Regions from separate parts of the Bradyrhizobium sp. USDA 3240 genome, predicted to be linked through region 1. Evidence: predicted binding sites of a transcription regulator. Region 1 holds the regulator's gene; the other holds the start of a gene.

Region 1 (8,055 bases):
GCCCGCATCACGTCTCGGCGGACATGTTCTGCTCTTGCAGGATTTTGACGAGCGCCCGGTGCTCCAGGCAGCCGGCCAATCCCGGCAGCGTGAGCAGGGTGGCCGGCACGGTCACGCCCTTCGGCGAGCGAAGTTCAATCTGCTCCAGATGCAGTCCCGGATGCGAGCGCGTGGTGGGTCGCACCAAGGCATCGAGCCTGCCGTCGATCAGTTCGCCGAGATCGCCGGTCGGGGAGAGATTGACGCGCAATTGCCGTTGATCCTGCCGCGTCAAGCTTTGGATCGCAGGGCACTTCCTTGACAGGATGACCGGTGCAACGCCGAGCCGAAGCCGCCTGCCGCGAAGCGCGGGCGCCGTGCGATGCGTCGCATGCGATATCTCGCGGAAGGCGCGGCTGATCGACGGCAGGTACTCTTCGCCGGCGGTCGTCAGCAGCAATCCGCGCGGCAACCGCCGGAACAGCGCGATCCCCAACGCGGTCTCCAGCGCCTTGACCTGCTGGCTGACCGCGCCGGGCGTCACGCACAATTCGTCGGCCGCGCGCTTGAAGCTCAAATGCCGCGCGGACGTCTCGAAGGCGCGCAGTCCGTTCAGGGGAGGGAGACGGTAGCTCATGGTCGGCACTTCTCAGGTTCTGTCGAGCCGCAGTTTTCAGGGATAGATTTTCTAAGTCAACGGCCGAGAAGGATTGGTTTGATCCCGCCGGTCCGCTCCCGCAGAAATAGCCCGACCGGTTTTTGCCAGGGAGAGCATCCATGCCCGACACTCACGACGTGGCCATCAGTCATTTGCAGCGGCGCAAGATCGAGGGCCGCGTTCTGATCCCCTTCATCCAGACGCTGCGCGACAAGCTCGGCGACGACGCCACGCGGGAGCTCGTCGATGCCACGATACGCCGGCTCGCGGCCGAGGACGGCGCAACATGGGCCTCCACCTACGGACAGGGCATCGGGTCGTTGAGGCGGATCGTCGATGAATTGTGGGCGGGCGGCGGCGCCATGGAGGTCCAGATCCTCGACCAGTCGGAGGAGCAGTTTGCCTTCAATGTGAAGCGCTGCGGCTATGCCGAGTTCTACAAGGATCTCGGCCTCGCCGACATCGGCTACGAGGTTCACTGCAAGCGCGACCATGCCATGCTCGCAGGCTTCGACGACGGCCTGCAGCTCTCCCGTTCCCAGACCTTGATGGAGGGGGCTTCGTGTTGCGATTTCCGCTTCCGCCGAACCCCGTAGCAGCCGCAGCTCGTGCTGCCGGATACCTTCGTGTTCCGGTTGCGTTCCGCTAGGCGGCCGGCGGGAGCTTCCGCTAGCTTCGTGGCCCGGCAGGGATCGCAAGCGGTATGGCGGAGCAGGGCACGACGCCGGGCGGCAGACGTGGCTACGCGGGGACGTGGCCGCCGCGCACGGCTGCGCCGGCCGGCGGCTATATTCCGGTGCGCGCCAGCATCTGGCGTCCTCTCGTCGAGGCATTGCGGCAATGGGTGCGTGCGGAGACGGGGGCCGGGCGGCTGTTGCCGTGGGTGCCGGTGGCGTTCGGCACCGGCATTGCGTTCTATTTTGCGGCCGAGCACGAGCCGCTGCTCTCGGTCGCGGCGTCAGTCGCGATCGCGCTCTGCCTGCTCGCGTTGCTGCTGCGGCGGCGCCGGGTGTTTCCCGCCGTCGTGATGCTGGCTGCGGTCGCGGCGGGATTTGCGACGGCGACATGGAAGACCGCGCGGATCGCCCATGGCGTGTTGGCGCGGCCGATATATTCCGTGGCGCTGACCGGCTTTGTCGAAACGCGCGACGTCAGAGAGAAGACGGACCGCTTCGTGCTGCGCGTCGTGTCGATGGAAAGCCAGCGCGAGGTTCCAAAACTCGAGCGCGTCAGGCTCTCGGTCAAGAAGGGCACCGCGCCCGAGGTCGGCAGCTTCGTCGAATTGAAGGCGCGGCTGATGCCGCCGCTCGGGCCGCAGCGTCCGGGCTCCTATGATTTCGGCCGCGACCTCTATTTCCAGGGCATCGGCGCATCCGGTTTCGTGATGGGCGCGGTGAAGACCAGGGAGCCGCCGGCGAGCGGCGGCCTCGCGCTGCGTTATGCTGCCTTCATGCAGTGGCTGCGCGACGCCATCGACGCGCGGATCCGCACCATGCTGGACGGCGACCAGCGCGCGATCGCAACGGCACTGCTCACCGGCCGGCGCGATGCGATCACGACGCCGGTCAACGACGCGATGTTCATCTCGGGGCTCGGCCATGTGCTGTCGATCTCCGGCTACCACATGGCCGTGGTCGCGGGCGTCGTGTTCTTCACGATCCGCGCGCTGCTCGCGCTGTTTCCGGCGCTGACGGCCGGACACCCGATCAAGAAATGGGCGGCCGCGGCCGCGCTGGTCGCGGCGGCGTTCTACCTCCTGCTGTCGGGGGCGGAGGTCGCCACCCAGCGATCGTTCTTCATGACCGCCGTGGTGCTGATCGCCGTGATCGTCGACCGCCGCGCGATCACCTTTCGCACGCTGGCGGTGGCGGCGCTGATCGTGCTCGCGATCGCGCCGGAGGCGCTGGTGCATCCGAGCTTCCAGATGTCGTTTGCGGCGACCCTCGGGCTGGTGGCGCTGGTGCAGATCGGGCTGCCGAACCTGCTGGCGTCGCCGGACCATTCCGCGACCGCGCGGGTTGCGCTGTGGGGCGGGCGTGAGCTCACGATGCTGATGCTGGCCTCGCTGGTCGCAGGGCTCGCGACGACGCCTTACGCCGCGTTCCATTTCCATCGCGTGACGCCCTACGGGCTGCTGGCGAACCTCGCGGCGATGCCGGTGGTGTCGGCGGTCGTGATGCCGGCCGGGCTGCTCGGGCTGCTCGCCATGCCGTTCGGCTTCGACGGCGTGTTCTGGGCGATCATGGGGTTCGGCATCGACTGGATGATCCTGGTGACGCAATGGGTCGCGGCGCTGCCGGGCGCGGTCGGCCGGATGGCGGCGTTCGGGGTCGGGCCGATGATCGTTGCAAGCGCCGGCCTGATCCTGCTCGGGCTGTTGCGCTCGCCGCTGCGCTGGTCGGGTGCGGTGCTGCTGGTGGTGGCCTCGGTCTGGGCGGTGCGGGTGCCGCAGCCGGACGTTCTGGTCTCCGCCGACGGCCGCAACGTCGCCGTGCGGGGCGGCGACGGCCGGCTGCATCTGATGCACAGCGCGAAGGACGCCTTCCTGGTCAAGGAGTGGCTGGCGGCGGACGCCGATGCGCGGACCGCCACGGACGCCTCGCTCGGCGAGGGCGTCTCCTGCGATCCGAGCGGCTGCGTGACGCAGGGTCCCGGCGGCGCCTTCGTCGCGCTGGCGAGTCGGCCCGAGGCGCTGGCCGACGACTGCGAGCGTGCGGCGCTGATCGTGAGCGCGCGACCGGCGCCGAAGGATTGCGCGGCCTCGGTGATCGATGCCGAGCGGTTGCGGCGCCACGGCGCGCTGGTGCTGCGGCGCATCAGGGACGGCTACGCCATCGACGCGGTCAAGCCCGGCGGGATCGACCGGCCATGGTCACCGGCGGTTCCCGGCGATGGCGAGAGCGAGACCACGCTGCGCACACCCGCCAGCGCGCCGCGGCCCGCCGTCGATGCGACGCCGGCCGAGACCGATTTGCAGGGCGAAGACTAGCCGCCCAGGATTAGCAGTTGTCGGGTGGGGGGCCGGTCGGCAGCTCGAACAGGCCGAGGTGGAACTCGTCGGAGTCGGGGCCGGCGTCGGGCTTCTTGACGAGGGTGAAGGAAGCCTCCGGAAATTGCTCCCAGACCTTCAGGTCGTCAGCCGTCACCGTCAGCCAGCCGAACCGGAACATGTAGCGGCCCGGCTCCGTGACGCGTCCAGCCTTTTGCCATGTGACCTTGTCGACCACTGAGCAGGTTTCCGTGAGTGCACGTCCTCCGTGCCCAATGATGCGCCAAGGCGCGCGCCGACGCAATTCTCCTGCTGCGCCCCGGAGCCCGGCGTCCGGGGTCGCTCGAAATCGGTTAGGTCCTTCGCCGCCGGATTACTCATTCCGCGGCGACGATGCGTTCAACCCAAAAACAGCGACGCAAATGCGGAGGGCCGCCGCTCCACAACCTTCGGCTTCTGCTCGACGGGCGGATGCAGCGCCGGCAATTGCAGCACGCTGACGCGTTGTCCCTCGACCAGCTGGGTCACCAGCACATGGCTGCCGTCGGGGAATTCGACCGCGTCATGATGGCGATCGGGAACGTCGGGCTCGACCTCGTTGAACACGCCGACGCGGAAATTCATCGTCTTGGTCCAGATCCAGCGGCTGTCGTAGCGAACGTTCTCGGCGAAAGCGAGCTCGGTGCCCGGCAGCATGCAGACCGCGACAGTCGGATCGTTCTCCGAAGCAAAGCCGCGGGTCGACGTGCCGCGGAAAGTCGTGGTGATCAGCGTCTCTCCAACAATGGCGGGGCGCGACGCCACGGCGTGCAGACTATAGTCACACATCGGATGGCTCCTCTATTCGAGGTAGCGACCCGTGCCTCTCCTTGAGGCATGGGGCCTCTACCAGAGTGGACGATAGCGAACGAGTGTCTCCTCGTTTCTGGGCGATTGTACGACTGGCCGCCGAACGCCCCAATCACAAACACGCGACGCTGCGTGAGAGGTATCGGAGCGCATCGGGCAGGCCGCACGTTACGCTATCTTTCAAGGAACGATCCGATGTGTTGCTCGTTCCCTGCCGCCATCAGTATTTGCGATAGAGGCCGATCAGCTTGCCCTGGATGCGGACCCGGTTCGGCGGCAGGATGCGCACTTCATAGGCGGTATTGGCCGGCTCCAGCGCGATCGACGCGCCGCGGCGGCGGAAGCGCTTCAGGGTGGCTTCCTCCTCGTCGATCAGCGCCACCACGATGTCGCCGGTGTTGGCGACGTCGTTGCGCTGGATCAGCGCCATGTCGCCGTCGAGGATGCCGGCATCGACCATCGAGTCGCCGCGCACTTCCAGCGCATAGTGCTCACCGGCGCCGAGCATGTCGGGCGGCACGCTGATGGTGTGGCTGCGGGTCTGCAGCGCCTCGATCGGCGTACCGGCGGCGATCCGGCCCATCACCGGGACCGCGACCGGACGGTTGCCGTCGTCCTCGGCGATCGGTGGCGAGCTGCTGCGCTTGCCGAGGGTGCCTTCGATGACGCTCGGGGTAAAGCCGCGGCGGCCGTTGCCGCTGCCGGCCGAGAGCTCGGGCAGCTTGATGACCTCGATGGCGCGGGCGCGGTTGGGCAGGCGGCGAATGAAGCCGCGCTCCTCCAGCGCAGTGATCAGGCGGTGGATTCCGGACTTCGAGCGCAGATCGAGCGCATCCTTCATCTCGTCGAAGGAGGGCGGTACGCCGGCCTCCTTCAGACGTTCATTGATGAAACGCAGTAGTTCGTACTGTTTGCGCGTGAGCATCTCGAGTATTCCCCCGGTTGGTAGCGTCGTTCGATTCCGAGACTCTTCAGGTGGGCCTGCAGGCGGGGCCTGACCTCAGGAGCGCGGTGCTCGGTACAAGCGCTTCCTGGATGGTCTCCCGTTTGTAGACACCAGTACTCGAAACAAATCATGAACGGACACTATATGTTCGATATGTGTTCCGCAACCACTTAATTTCCGGTGAACGTAACGGGCAAGCGCTCAAGCGATGCCGTCTGCGCCGTCACTCGGGCAGTGTCAGGATCTCGCATTCGCTGCCTTTGCCGGCGGCAGGCGCAAACGGCGGACGCACGAGAAGTGCCCGTGCCGCAGCGAGATTCCCGAGCAGGGACGAGTCCTGCTGCATCACAGGCGTTGCGACCAGCGTGCCGTCGTCGCGCGCCTCGAGACGTGCGCGCAGATAGTCCTCGCGCTGGTCGTTGGCGGCGAGGTCGCGGCCGAGCAATGCGCTGGCGCGGACATGATGGACAGTCTTTTGGCCGCTCAGCGCCCGAATCAACGGCACCAGAAACAGGAAGGCGCAGACATAGGAGGACACCGGATTGCCGGGCAGCCCGATCACCCGCATCGCCCCTAGCCGGCCATGCATCATCGGCTTGCCGGGCCGCATCGCGATCCGCCAGAACGCCATCTCGACGCCCTCGGCCTCCAGCGACTGCTTGACCAGGTCGTGGTCGCCGACCGAGGCGCCGCCGGTCGTGATCAGGATGTCGGCGCCGGTCTCGCGTGCCCGGCGGATGCCGGCGGTGGTGGCTTCCACCGTGTCGGCGGCAACCCCGAGATCGACGGTCTCGGCGCCTTCGGCGCGCGCCAGCGCCCGCAGCGCATAGCCGTTGGAATAGACGATCTGGCCGGGACCGGGCTCCGAGCCCGGCATCACCAGCTCGTCGCCGGTCGCCAGCACCGCGACCTTCGGGCGGCGGTGCACCGCCAGCTCCGGATAGTTCATGGCGGCCGCCAGCGACAGCGCGCGGTCGGAGAGGCGGCTGCCGGCGGCGAGCAGCACGTCGCCTTCACGGAAGTCGACGCCGGCCGGGCGGATGTGCCGCCCGGCGGCAGCCAGCTCTGTGATCGTGATCTGGTCGCCGTCGACGGCGGTGTCTTCCTGGATGATGACGGCGTCGGCGCCATGGGGGATCACGCCGCCGGTAAAAATTCGGACCGCTTCGCCTGGGCCAACCGTGCGCTCGAACGGCCGGCCGGCGGCGACTTCGCCGATCACCTTGAGCCGGGCCTTCAGATCACCGGCGTCGGCCGCGCGCACGGCATAGCCGTCCATCGCCGACATCGGCTGCGGCGGCTGGGTGCGGCGCGCGGCGAGGTCGCGCGCCAGGGTGCGATGGTAGGCGGCATCGAGCGCGACCATCTCCTCCGGCAGCGGGTCGGCGCCGGCGAGGACGGCGGACAGGGCATCGGCAACCGGCATCAGGGCCACGCTCAGAGCTCCTCAATTCCTAATCACATACCAAGTGCGGTCAGAGCCCTTGCCACGTCATCCGTCGATGTCACGTGGATGGCATGAAGGCCGCGCGCCCGCGCGCCGTCGATATTGGCGGCCAGATCGTCGAAGAACAGGATCCGCGACGCCGGCACGCCGATGGCTTTTACCACATGATCGTAGGCCTCGGCGTCGGGTTTCCGGTGGCCGATCGTCGAGGACAGGAAGACCGTTCGGAAATGGCCGAGCAACTCGGTATGGACGGCTGAGAAATGCGCGACATGGGCCGGATTGGTGTTGGAGAAGGCGTACAGCGGCATCCGCTTCGCGGCGGTCGCGAGCAAGGGGGCTATCCCCGGCATCTCGCCGGTGAAGATCGCATTCCAGCCTTCGAGAAACTGCGCGTCGGTGATGTCGATACCGAGCGTCCGGCGCAGGTTTGCGAAGAACGCCGCGTCGTCAATCCGGCCGATCTCGTGATGCTTGAAGCTGTCGTCGACGACAAAGCGCGCGGCGAGATTGGCCGGCGCGCAGCCGGCATGCCGCGCCCAGTGCGCCATCACCTTCTCGAAGTCGATATCGAGCACGACGCGGCCGATATCGAACAGCAGCACGTCGACGGAATCGGGGGAGAGTTGCGAGGTCATTGCGTGAAACCCTGTACGAAAATTGCGGGCGGGCGGCAATGTCCTCGATTTGTGCGGCAGGCATGCGACGACAGGGGCGGGGTGTCGTCCTTGCGAAGGCGGGGACCCATACTCCGCGGCGGGTGTTGTTGAAGGGACGCCTCGTACCCACTTCGCCTAACCATGACCATTCGTGGTTATGGGTCCCCGCCTTCGCAGGGGCAACGATGAGGATCGTGCGCGATTCAAGTTGTCACATCACGCGGTGTCAGTTGTGGTGGGGACGCAGCCCTAAAATCTCTCGACATGAATCGTCTGAGCTTTGCTTCTCGTTTCGCCGCTTGAAAGCAGAGGGCACAGGAAAGCCGGGTGCCGCCATGGGCCACTCACATCCTGGAAAGCGCCAGGCCGAGGTAGGCGATCAGCGCGCCGGTGCTGAGAATGACGACGACGAGCGCCTGTTCCGAACGTGCTTGCAGAGTTTTTCGGCTCACGGCGATGACGCTCCATCCTTCAAAATCATACGGTCCAACTCACGTCGGCTGATATCCGTTCCGGTTCCTGGCCGGG
Region 2 (8,055 bases), 2.9 Mb from region 1:
CGCCTATCTCGTCACGGTCATCAACTGGACCATGGCAACGCCGCCGATCGAACTCGCGAAGTGGCCGGCGCTGAAGGCCTACTACGAGCGCCTGCGCACGAGGCCGTCGGTTGCCAAGGCGGTCGCGGAAGAGTTCGAGCTCTACAAGGCCGAGATCGCCCGGCACAAGGCGGCGGCGTAAGGATTAGCGCGCAAGGTGGCGGCTCCCGAACGGGGGCCGTTCATCCTTCGAGGCTCGCTACGCTCGCACCTCAGGATGACGGAGGTAACTCGAGCCAGGCGCGAGAGTCTGTCACCGTCATGCTGAGGTGCGAGCGCAGCGAGCCTCGAAGCACGACGGCCCAACTGTTGCCGCCAGACTAGAACGGCTCCTGCCCCAACCCGGGCACATCGACCGGACGCGGGCCCGGCGCGGGCCAGTGGAAGCGGCGGTCCTTCTCCGCAATAGCGATGTCGTTGATCGAGGCCTCACGGCGGCGCATCAGACCGTGCTCGTCGAACTCCCACTGCTCGTTGCCGTAGGAGCGAAACCAGTTGCCGCCGGCATCGTGCCATTCGTACTGGAAGCGCACCGCGACGCGGTTGTCGTCGAACGCCCAGAGATCCTTGATCAGGCGATACTCCCGCTCCTTTTCCCATTTACGGGTCAGGAAGGCCACGATCGCTTCGCGTCCTTGAAACACCTCGGCGCGATTGCGCCAGCGGCTGTCCTCGGTATAGGCGCCGGCAACCCGAACCGGGTCGCGCGAATTCCAGGCATCCTCCGCCATGCGAGCCTTCTGCGCGGCGGTCTCGCGGGTAAAGGGCGGCAGTGGCGGGCGTGACATCGGCAATCCCTCGCGGTTGTTTTGTCACGCGCAAATCTATCGTCGCTGGATGAAGAGTCGATGGGGCGTTTCCTATCGCCCGATAGTTAGGCCAGATCGGCCTTCATCAGCGCGCGGATGGACTTCGGAATCGGCTGCGCCCTGCCCTGACTGACGAATGCGACGCGCACCTGCGCCTTCACAAGCACGTCATCGCCGCGCCGGACCTCCTGCGCGAGCATGATGGAGGCGCCCTTCACCGCGATCGGCCAGGTCACGACGTCGAGCATGTCGTCCATCCGCGCGGGCTTCAGGAAGTCCAGCGTCATCGAGCGCACCACGAAGGCGAAACCGCCAGTCTCCTCCTGCGCCTCCTCGAACAGCGCGTTTTGTTCGGCGCCCATCAATCGGAGATGATTGGTGCGCCCGCGCTCCATGAAGCGCAAATAATTGGCGTGGTAGACGATGCCGGAAAAATCGGTGTCCTCGTAATAGACACGGACCTGCATATGATGTCGGCCATCGCGGATCGCGCCGTCGATATGGGGTAAGGTCAATTGCGGCCCCTCGATTGCCCTCGTCAGAACAATCGTTTTGCGCAAATTGCGCGATCACGCAAGCGCGATCAGGACACCACGGGCCCCTTTGCGCCGAGCGCGACCTGCACGATCTCGGGCGGCACACCGAGGCGGAACGGCATGATGCTGCAGCCGAGGCCGCCGGAGACGACGACGTCGCATTTCAGCTTGATGTGGCCATAGGCGAGCCGCATGCCGTGCTTCACCGGCACCGCGGGCGACCATCCGAGCAGCCGGATCTGGCCGCCATGGGTGTGACCGGACAGCTGCAGCGCGACGCGCGAGGGCACGCGGAGCGCGACGTCCGGCTCGTGCGCGAGCAGGATCACCGGCGCGTCGTCGGTGACTTTTGCGAGCGTCGCGTTGAGATCGTCGACGCCGATACGCCGGACCTCGCGATAGCGCCGCGCCGGCATAAAGGCGAGTTGGTCGCCGAGGCCGGCGAGCCAGAACGGACGGTTATCCTTGGTGAGCCGCACCGCGTCGTTCTCGTAGACCGGAATGCCGGCGCGCTCCAGCGCGCGGCGCGCGACGGGTATGCCCTGCCCCAGGCGCTGCACCGTCTTGTCCTCCCAGTAATCGTGATTGCCGAGCACGGCGTGGACGCCGAGCGGCGCCTTCAGATCCTTGAGCACCGCGGCCCATTCGGAGGCCGGAATGAAGCGGGTGACGTGGCGCAGCCCGGCGACATAATCGCCGAGCAGCACGATGATGTCGGGGTTGAGCGCGTTGGTTCGCTCGACGATCTCTGCGACGCGATCGAGCGACATCCAGGGATCGCAGGCGTGAATGTCGGCGAGCGCGGCGATCTTGAGCGGAAAGTCCGAAGGCCATTGCCGCGGCGACAGATCGTAACGCGTCAGCGTGAGACGGACGACCGGCTCGCTCAGGCCATAGGCCGCGGTCGAGGCGGTGGCGGCGGTCAATCCGCCGGCGGTGCGCAGAAAATGTCGACGTGAAATCATGGACACTTGATCGGTGATGCCTGGTCCATGATAGGCCCCTTGATTGGAGCGAAATTGGGCCGCGTTTGTGCAGACGGCCTGCAGAGACGTCGCAATGGTTAGCGGGCAAGGTTACCGCGCCGCGCGATGCGCTGCGTCAACACGTCTTTTCACGTCTTCGAGAGCGCGTGCCTCAATCCTCGTCGCCATTGCCGCCGAACAGGCCGAACTGCGAGGGATCGCGGTTCGGCTCGGCCAGGCCGAGATGGCGGAAGGCATGCGAGGTCAGCAGCCGGCCGCGCGGGGTGCGCTGCAAATAGCCGCACTGGATCAGATAGGGCTCGATGATGTCCTCGATCGCATCGCGCGGCTCCGACAGCGCCGCCGCCATGGTCTCCACGCCGACCGGCCCGCCGCCATAGTTCAAGGCGATGGTGCTGAGATAGCGCCGGTCCATCGCATCGAGCCCGGCGCTGTCGACCTCGAGCGCGCTCAGCGCACGATCGGCGATGCCGCGGTCGATGGAGTCGGCATCCGCGGCGGAGGCAAAGTCGCGCACGCGGCGCAGCAGGCGGCCGGCGATGCGCGGCGTGCCGCGGGCGCGGCGCGCGATCTCGTTGGCGCCGTCGGGGCTCATGCCGATGTTGAGCACGCGGGCGCCGCGGGTGACGATCTTCTCGAGCTCTTCCACGGTGTAGAAATTGAGCCGGATCGGAATGCCGAAGCGGTCGCGCAACGGATTGGTGAGCAGGCCCGCGCGCGTCGTCGCGCCGACCAGGGTGAATTTCGACAGCTCGATCTTCACCGAGCGCGCTGCTGGACCTTCGCCAATGATCAAATCGAGCTGAAAATCTTCCATCGCGGGATAGAGCACTTCCTCGACCGCCGGGCTCAGGCGATGGATCTCGTCGATGAACAGCACGTCGCGCTCTTCCAGATTGGTGAGCAGCGCCGCAAGGTCGCCGGCCTTGGCAATGACCGGGCCTGAAGTCGCACGGAAGCCGACGCCGAGCTCGCGCGCGACGATCTGCGCCAGCGTGGTCTTGCCGAGGCCGGGGGGACCTACGAACAGCACGTGATCGAGCGCCTCGCCGCGCTTCTTGGCGGCTTCGATGAAGATCGAGAGATTCTTGCGCGCCTGGGCCTGGCCGACGAATTCCGTCAGCGACTGCGGACGTAGCGCGGTGTCGCCGACATCGTCGGAGCGGCGTTCGGGCGTGACGATGCGCGAGGGCGTGTTCATATGGCTAGTCTGCCAGACAATCTACCCACGAATAGGGAAGATTGGAGATTAAAGAACATTATCGCGCATAGGAGCCAAAACTCGGGCTCGCTGAAGAATTCAAGCGATTTCACGGTTGACCCAGCATGCACGAAATAGAGCGCCGGCGCGGCAATAAGGACATTCCACCAGACCACACTGCCGCGGGCTCGTCCGATCGCAACGACCACCAACGCAGCGATGGCAGCCGGCAAAACCCAAATCTTGAGGCCAAGCAGAGTAACTCCAATTGCATCGCGCGAGATCGAGAAGCAGCGAGTTACTCGACTAACGAAACATGCGGAGGCTGAAAATGCGATTGTTTCCAGAACGCCCATGGTCAGTGTTATCAAGAAGACGATGATGAAGGCGCATCCCAGGTCAAATATCTGCGACCTGCCTAGCCTTTCAATGAAGTCGAGAGCGGGGCTCACTTCGACAATTCCTTAAGCCCCAGCCGGATCAGCTGCGCGGTCTCGGCGCTCTCGCCGGCGCTGCGCGAGGCGGCGGCGATGGCGGCGGCGGCCTGCGGCTGGCCGTAGCCGAGATTGACCAGCGCGGAGATCGCATCCGTCACCGGACGCGGCGCGCGGTTGTTGTCGATCGCGCCTGAGAGCTGCACCACCGCCGGATCGACATCGGCAAAGCCCGGCGCCTTGTCCTTCAATTCGCTGACGATGCGCTCGGCGACCTTCGGCCCGACCCCCGGTGTCCGCGCCACCGCCGCCTTGTCGCGCAGCGCGATGGCATTGGCGAGATCGGTCGGCGGCAACGTGCTGAGCACCGCGAGCGCGACCTTGGCGCCGACGCCCTGCACGGTCTGCAACAGACGAAACCATTCGCGCTCGAGATCCGAGCGGAAGCCGAACAGTTTTATTTGATCCTCGCGGACATAGGTCTCGATCGAAAGCACGGCCGCGCCGCCCGGCTGTGGCAGCGCCTGCAACGTGCGGCTCGCGCAATGCACCTGATAACCGACGCCGCCGACATCGAGGATCACGTAATCCTCGCCATAGGAATCGATCAGGCCCTTGAGCTTGCCGATCATAGGTTCGCCACCCTGAGGCGCAACGCGATGCTCTGGCGGTGATGCGCGTGGGTGATCGCAATCGCGAGCGCGTCGGCGGCGTCGGCGGACGGCGGCTCGGCTTTCGGCAGCAGAATCTTCAGCATCACCTGGATCTGGTTCTTCTCGGCATGACCGGCGCCGACCACGGTCTTCTTGACCTGGTTCGGCGCGTATTCGGCGACCGAGATACCGAACATTGCGGGCGCCAGCATGGCGACGCCGCGGGCCTGACCGAGCTTCAGCGTGGCAACGCCGTCCTTGTTGACGAAGGTCTGCTCGACCGCGGCCTCCGCCGGCCGGTAGTCGCCGAGCACGGCGGCAAGCCCCTCATGGATTGCGAGCAGCCGGCTCGCCAGCGGCAGATCTTCCGGCGGCTCGACCGAACCGCAGCCGATATAGACCAGGCGGTTGCCCTCGGTCTCGATCACGCCCCAGCCGGTGCGGCGGAGACCCGGATCGATACCGATGATGCGGACGGGAGAGCGAATCGGCTGCGATGTCATGGGGTAGTGATACCGCCTAGCCTGCGAGAACGAAACACAAACGGAAGTTCGTCCCCTGCCGCAGTCGCCGTCGGCCCCGCTCGTCATCCCGCCCTTGCTCGTCATCCCCCGCGAAAGCCGGGGATCCAGTACCCCGCGGCCTCTCGGATCAGATGACGGTCTCTGGAATACTGGATCGCCCGATCGAGTCGGGCGATGACAGCGGAGTTTGAGACCATGAACGAGGCTCTTAGCCGCCCATCTTCGCGAGCAGCGCGTCGGACACCTCGAAATTGGCGTATACGTTCTGCACGTCGTCGTGCTCATTGAGCAGGTCCATCAGCTTCAAGAGCTTTTCGCCGGTCTCGTCGTCGACCGCGACGGTGTTCTGCGGCTTCCAGGTCAGCGCCGCCTTGCGCGGCTCGCCGAACTTCGTTTCCAGCGCCTTTGCGACCTCGCGGAAGGTGTCCTGCGAGGCATAGACCTCGTGACCTGCCTCGCTGGAAACCACGTCATCGGCGCCGGCCTCGATCGCGGCATCCAGCATCGCGTCGTCGGAGGCGACCTTGGCGTCGTATTCGATGATCCCGGTGTGGTCGAACATGAAGGCGACCGAGCCGGTTTCGCCGAGATTGCCGCCCGACTTGGTGAAGAAGGAGCGGATGTCGGAGGCGGCGCGGTTGCGGTTGTCGGTCAGCGCCTCGACGATGACGGCGACGCCGCCGGGGCCATAGCCCTCGTAGCGGATCTCGTCATAGTTCTCGCCCTCACCGCCGATCGCCTTCTTGATGGCGCGGTCGATATTGTCCTTGGGCATGTTCTCGGCGCGGGCCGCGACCACAGCGGCGCGCAGCCGCGGGTTCATCGCCGGGTCCGGGGTGCCGAGCTTGGCCGCCACGGTGATTTCGCGGGCCAGCTTGCCGAAAAGCTTCGACTTCTGGGCATCCTGCCGGCCCTTGCGGTGCATGATGTTCTTGAATTGGGAATGGCCGGCCATGCGACGTCTCTTCGAGCGTAGGGTCTGAACAGGGGTGGAAAACGCGGCCTTATAGGCCCCTGGCGGTCAAAATCAAAGGTCGGCAGGGGCCGTCCAGCCCGAGAATACTACCGCAAGCCGGAATATGAGGCACTTGTTAACCATGACTTCATGCCCGGATGCGAGGATCGCCCCGTCCCGCCGCAACTTTCCAAGAGCCCCCCATGGCGTTCGGTTTGTTTCGAAAGCAAGAGCCGGCGCCGGCTGCGTCGGCCGCCGCGCAGGTTCCGACCGCGGCTGAAGCCTCGACCGAGACTGATTCGGCCAAGGATTCGTCAAAGGAAATCCTGGAGCTGCTGGAACTCGAGCTCGGCGCGATGATCCGCCAGCTCGAGCGCGCCGCAGGCTCGGTGGCCGACGGCGCCGAGGCGACGGCAGCCAAGCTCGCGACCATCCGCGCCCGCACCGACGCGCTGACCGGCCGCAGCAGCGATGCGCAGAGCACCGCGACGACGTTCTCCGAAGCCGCCGACCGCTTCACCCATTCCGCCGAAGGCATCGGCGCGCAGGTGCGCAGCGCCAGCCAGCTCGCCGACGATGCCGCGGCGGCGGCGCGCGAGGCCACCGCCAATGTCGATCGGCTGCGCGAATCCTCGGCCGCGATTGGCAACGTCGTCAACCTGATCGCGCAGATCGCGCGGCAGACCACGCTGCTGGCGCTCAACTCAACAATCGAGGCGGCGCGCGCCGGCGCGGCCGGCAAGGGCTTTGCGGTGGTCGCCACCGAGGTCAAGGCGCTGGCAGTACAGACCCAGAGCGCAACCGAAGAGATCACGCGCAAGATCGAGGCGTTGCAAAAGGACGCCACCGGATCGGCAGACGCCGTCCACCGCATCTCGCTGGCGATCGAAAAGATCCGTCCGGTGTTCGAGAACGTCAACGGCGCCGTCGCCGAGCAGAACCAGATCACCGGCGAGATGGGCCAGAACGCGGCCTCCGCCTCCCACTTCATCGTCTCGGTCGGCACCAGCGCCGGCGAGATCGATTCGGCGACCCAGGAAGCCGCCGCGCATGGCGACAATGTCGCGAAGGCCGGCAAGGCGGTGACCGCGTTCGCCCAGAAGCTGAAGGCGCGCTGCGCAGTGCTGCTGCGCCAGGACGAGCGCGGCGATCCGCGCAAGAACGAGCGCCTGCCCTGCAGCCTCATGGTCGAGATCACGACCGCGCGCGGCATGATCACCGCGCCGGTCTACGAGATCGCGATGGACGGCATCCTGATTGGCGGCCCCGAGGCCGAGAAGCTGCCGGCTCATGAGACCCTGAGCGCGACCTTGCAGGATATCGGCGCCTGCCGGATCAGGATCGGCGACCGCACCAAGGCAGGCAGCCACGCGCGCTTCGAGGCCGCGACCGCCGAATTGCGCGAAAAGATCGAAGACCGGATGTGGGCGATCCACGAGGAGAACGCCGAACTCGTCACCCGGGCGATGGAAGCCGGCAGCGCGCTGAGCAGGCTGTTCGAGGACGGACTGGCAAGCGGCGCGATCACGATCGCTGACATGTTCGACACCGACTATGTCGAGATATCAGGCACCAACCCGGTGCAGTATCGCACCAAAATGCTGGATTGGGCGGATCGCGCGCTGCCAGCTCTGCTCGAGGCGTTCCTCGCCAAGGACAAGCGCCTGGCGTTCTGCGCGACGGTCGACCGCAACGGCTATCTGCCGGTCCACAACAAGATCTACTCGCAGCCGCAGCGGCCGGGCGACGTGGCCTACAACAGCGCCAATTGCCGCAATCGCCGTATCTTTAACGATCCCGCGGGCCTCGCCGCCGCGCACAATGAGCGCGCCTATCTGGTTCAGAGCTACGCGCGCGACATGGGCAACGGCACTACTGTGATGATGCGCGAGATCGACGTGCCGATCCGCGTGCGCGG

Evidence for each region. Region 1 encodes LexA, which represses DNA repair genes until DNA is damaged. Its sites were predicted from a motif close to TGTTCNNNNTGTGTTCNG; they were not measured.
Region 2: ruvC (crossover junction endodeoxyribonuclease RuvC) is a predicted target of LexA. The motif match lies at 5,192-5,209, and genes of this name have one in related genera.

The regions. Positions count from the first base shown of each region.
Region 1 covers NZ_JBSSGD010000002.1:64,189-72,243, reverse strand. Annotated here, with positions in the region: gene ACVIGA_RS00695 (LysR family transcriptional regulator) at 8-616, opposite strand; gene ACVIGA_RS00690 (L-2-amino-thiazoline-4-carboxylic acid hydrolase) at 757-1,233, shown strand; gene ACVIGA_RS00685 (ComEC/Rec2 family competence protein) at 1,341-3,626, shown strand; gene ACVIGA_RS00680 (hypothetical protein) at 3,637-3,864, opposite strand; gene ACVIGA_RS00675 (hypothetical protein) at 4,026-4,454, opposite strand; gene lexA (transcriptional repressor LexA) at 4,696-5,400, opposite strand; gene ACVIGA_RS00665 (molybdopterin molybdotransferase MoeA) at 5,645-6,856, opposite strand; gene ACVIGA_RS00660 (HAD family hydrolase) at 6,880-7,506, opposite strand.
Region 2 covers NZ_JBSSGD010000002.1:3,006,471-3,014,525, forward strand. Annotated here, with positions in the region: gene ACVIGA_RS15030 (glutathione binding-like protein) at 1-181, shown strand, start outside; gene ACVIGA_RS15035 (nuclear transport factor 2 family protein) at 360-827, opposite strand; gene ybgC (tol-pal system-associated acyl-CoA thioesterase) at 914-1,363, opposite strand; gene ACVIGA_RS15045 (metallophosphoesterase) at 1,432-2,349, opposite strand; gene ruvB (Holliday junction branch migration DNA helicase RuvB) at 2,522-3,571, opposite strand; gene ruvA (Holliday junction branch migration protein RuvA) at 4,020-4,637, opposite strand; gene ruvC (crossover junction endodeoxyribonuclease RuvC) at 4,634-5,161, opposite strand; gene ACVIGA_RS15065 (YebC/PmpR family DNA-binding transcriptional regulator) at 5,391-6,137, opposite strand; gene ACVIGA_RS15070 (methyl-accepting chemotaxis protein) at 6,341-8,055, shown strand, end outside.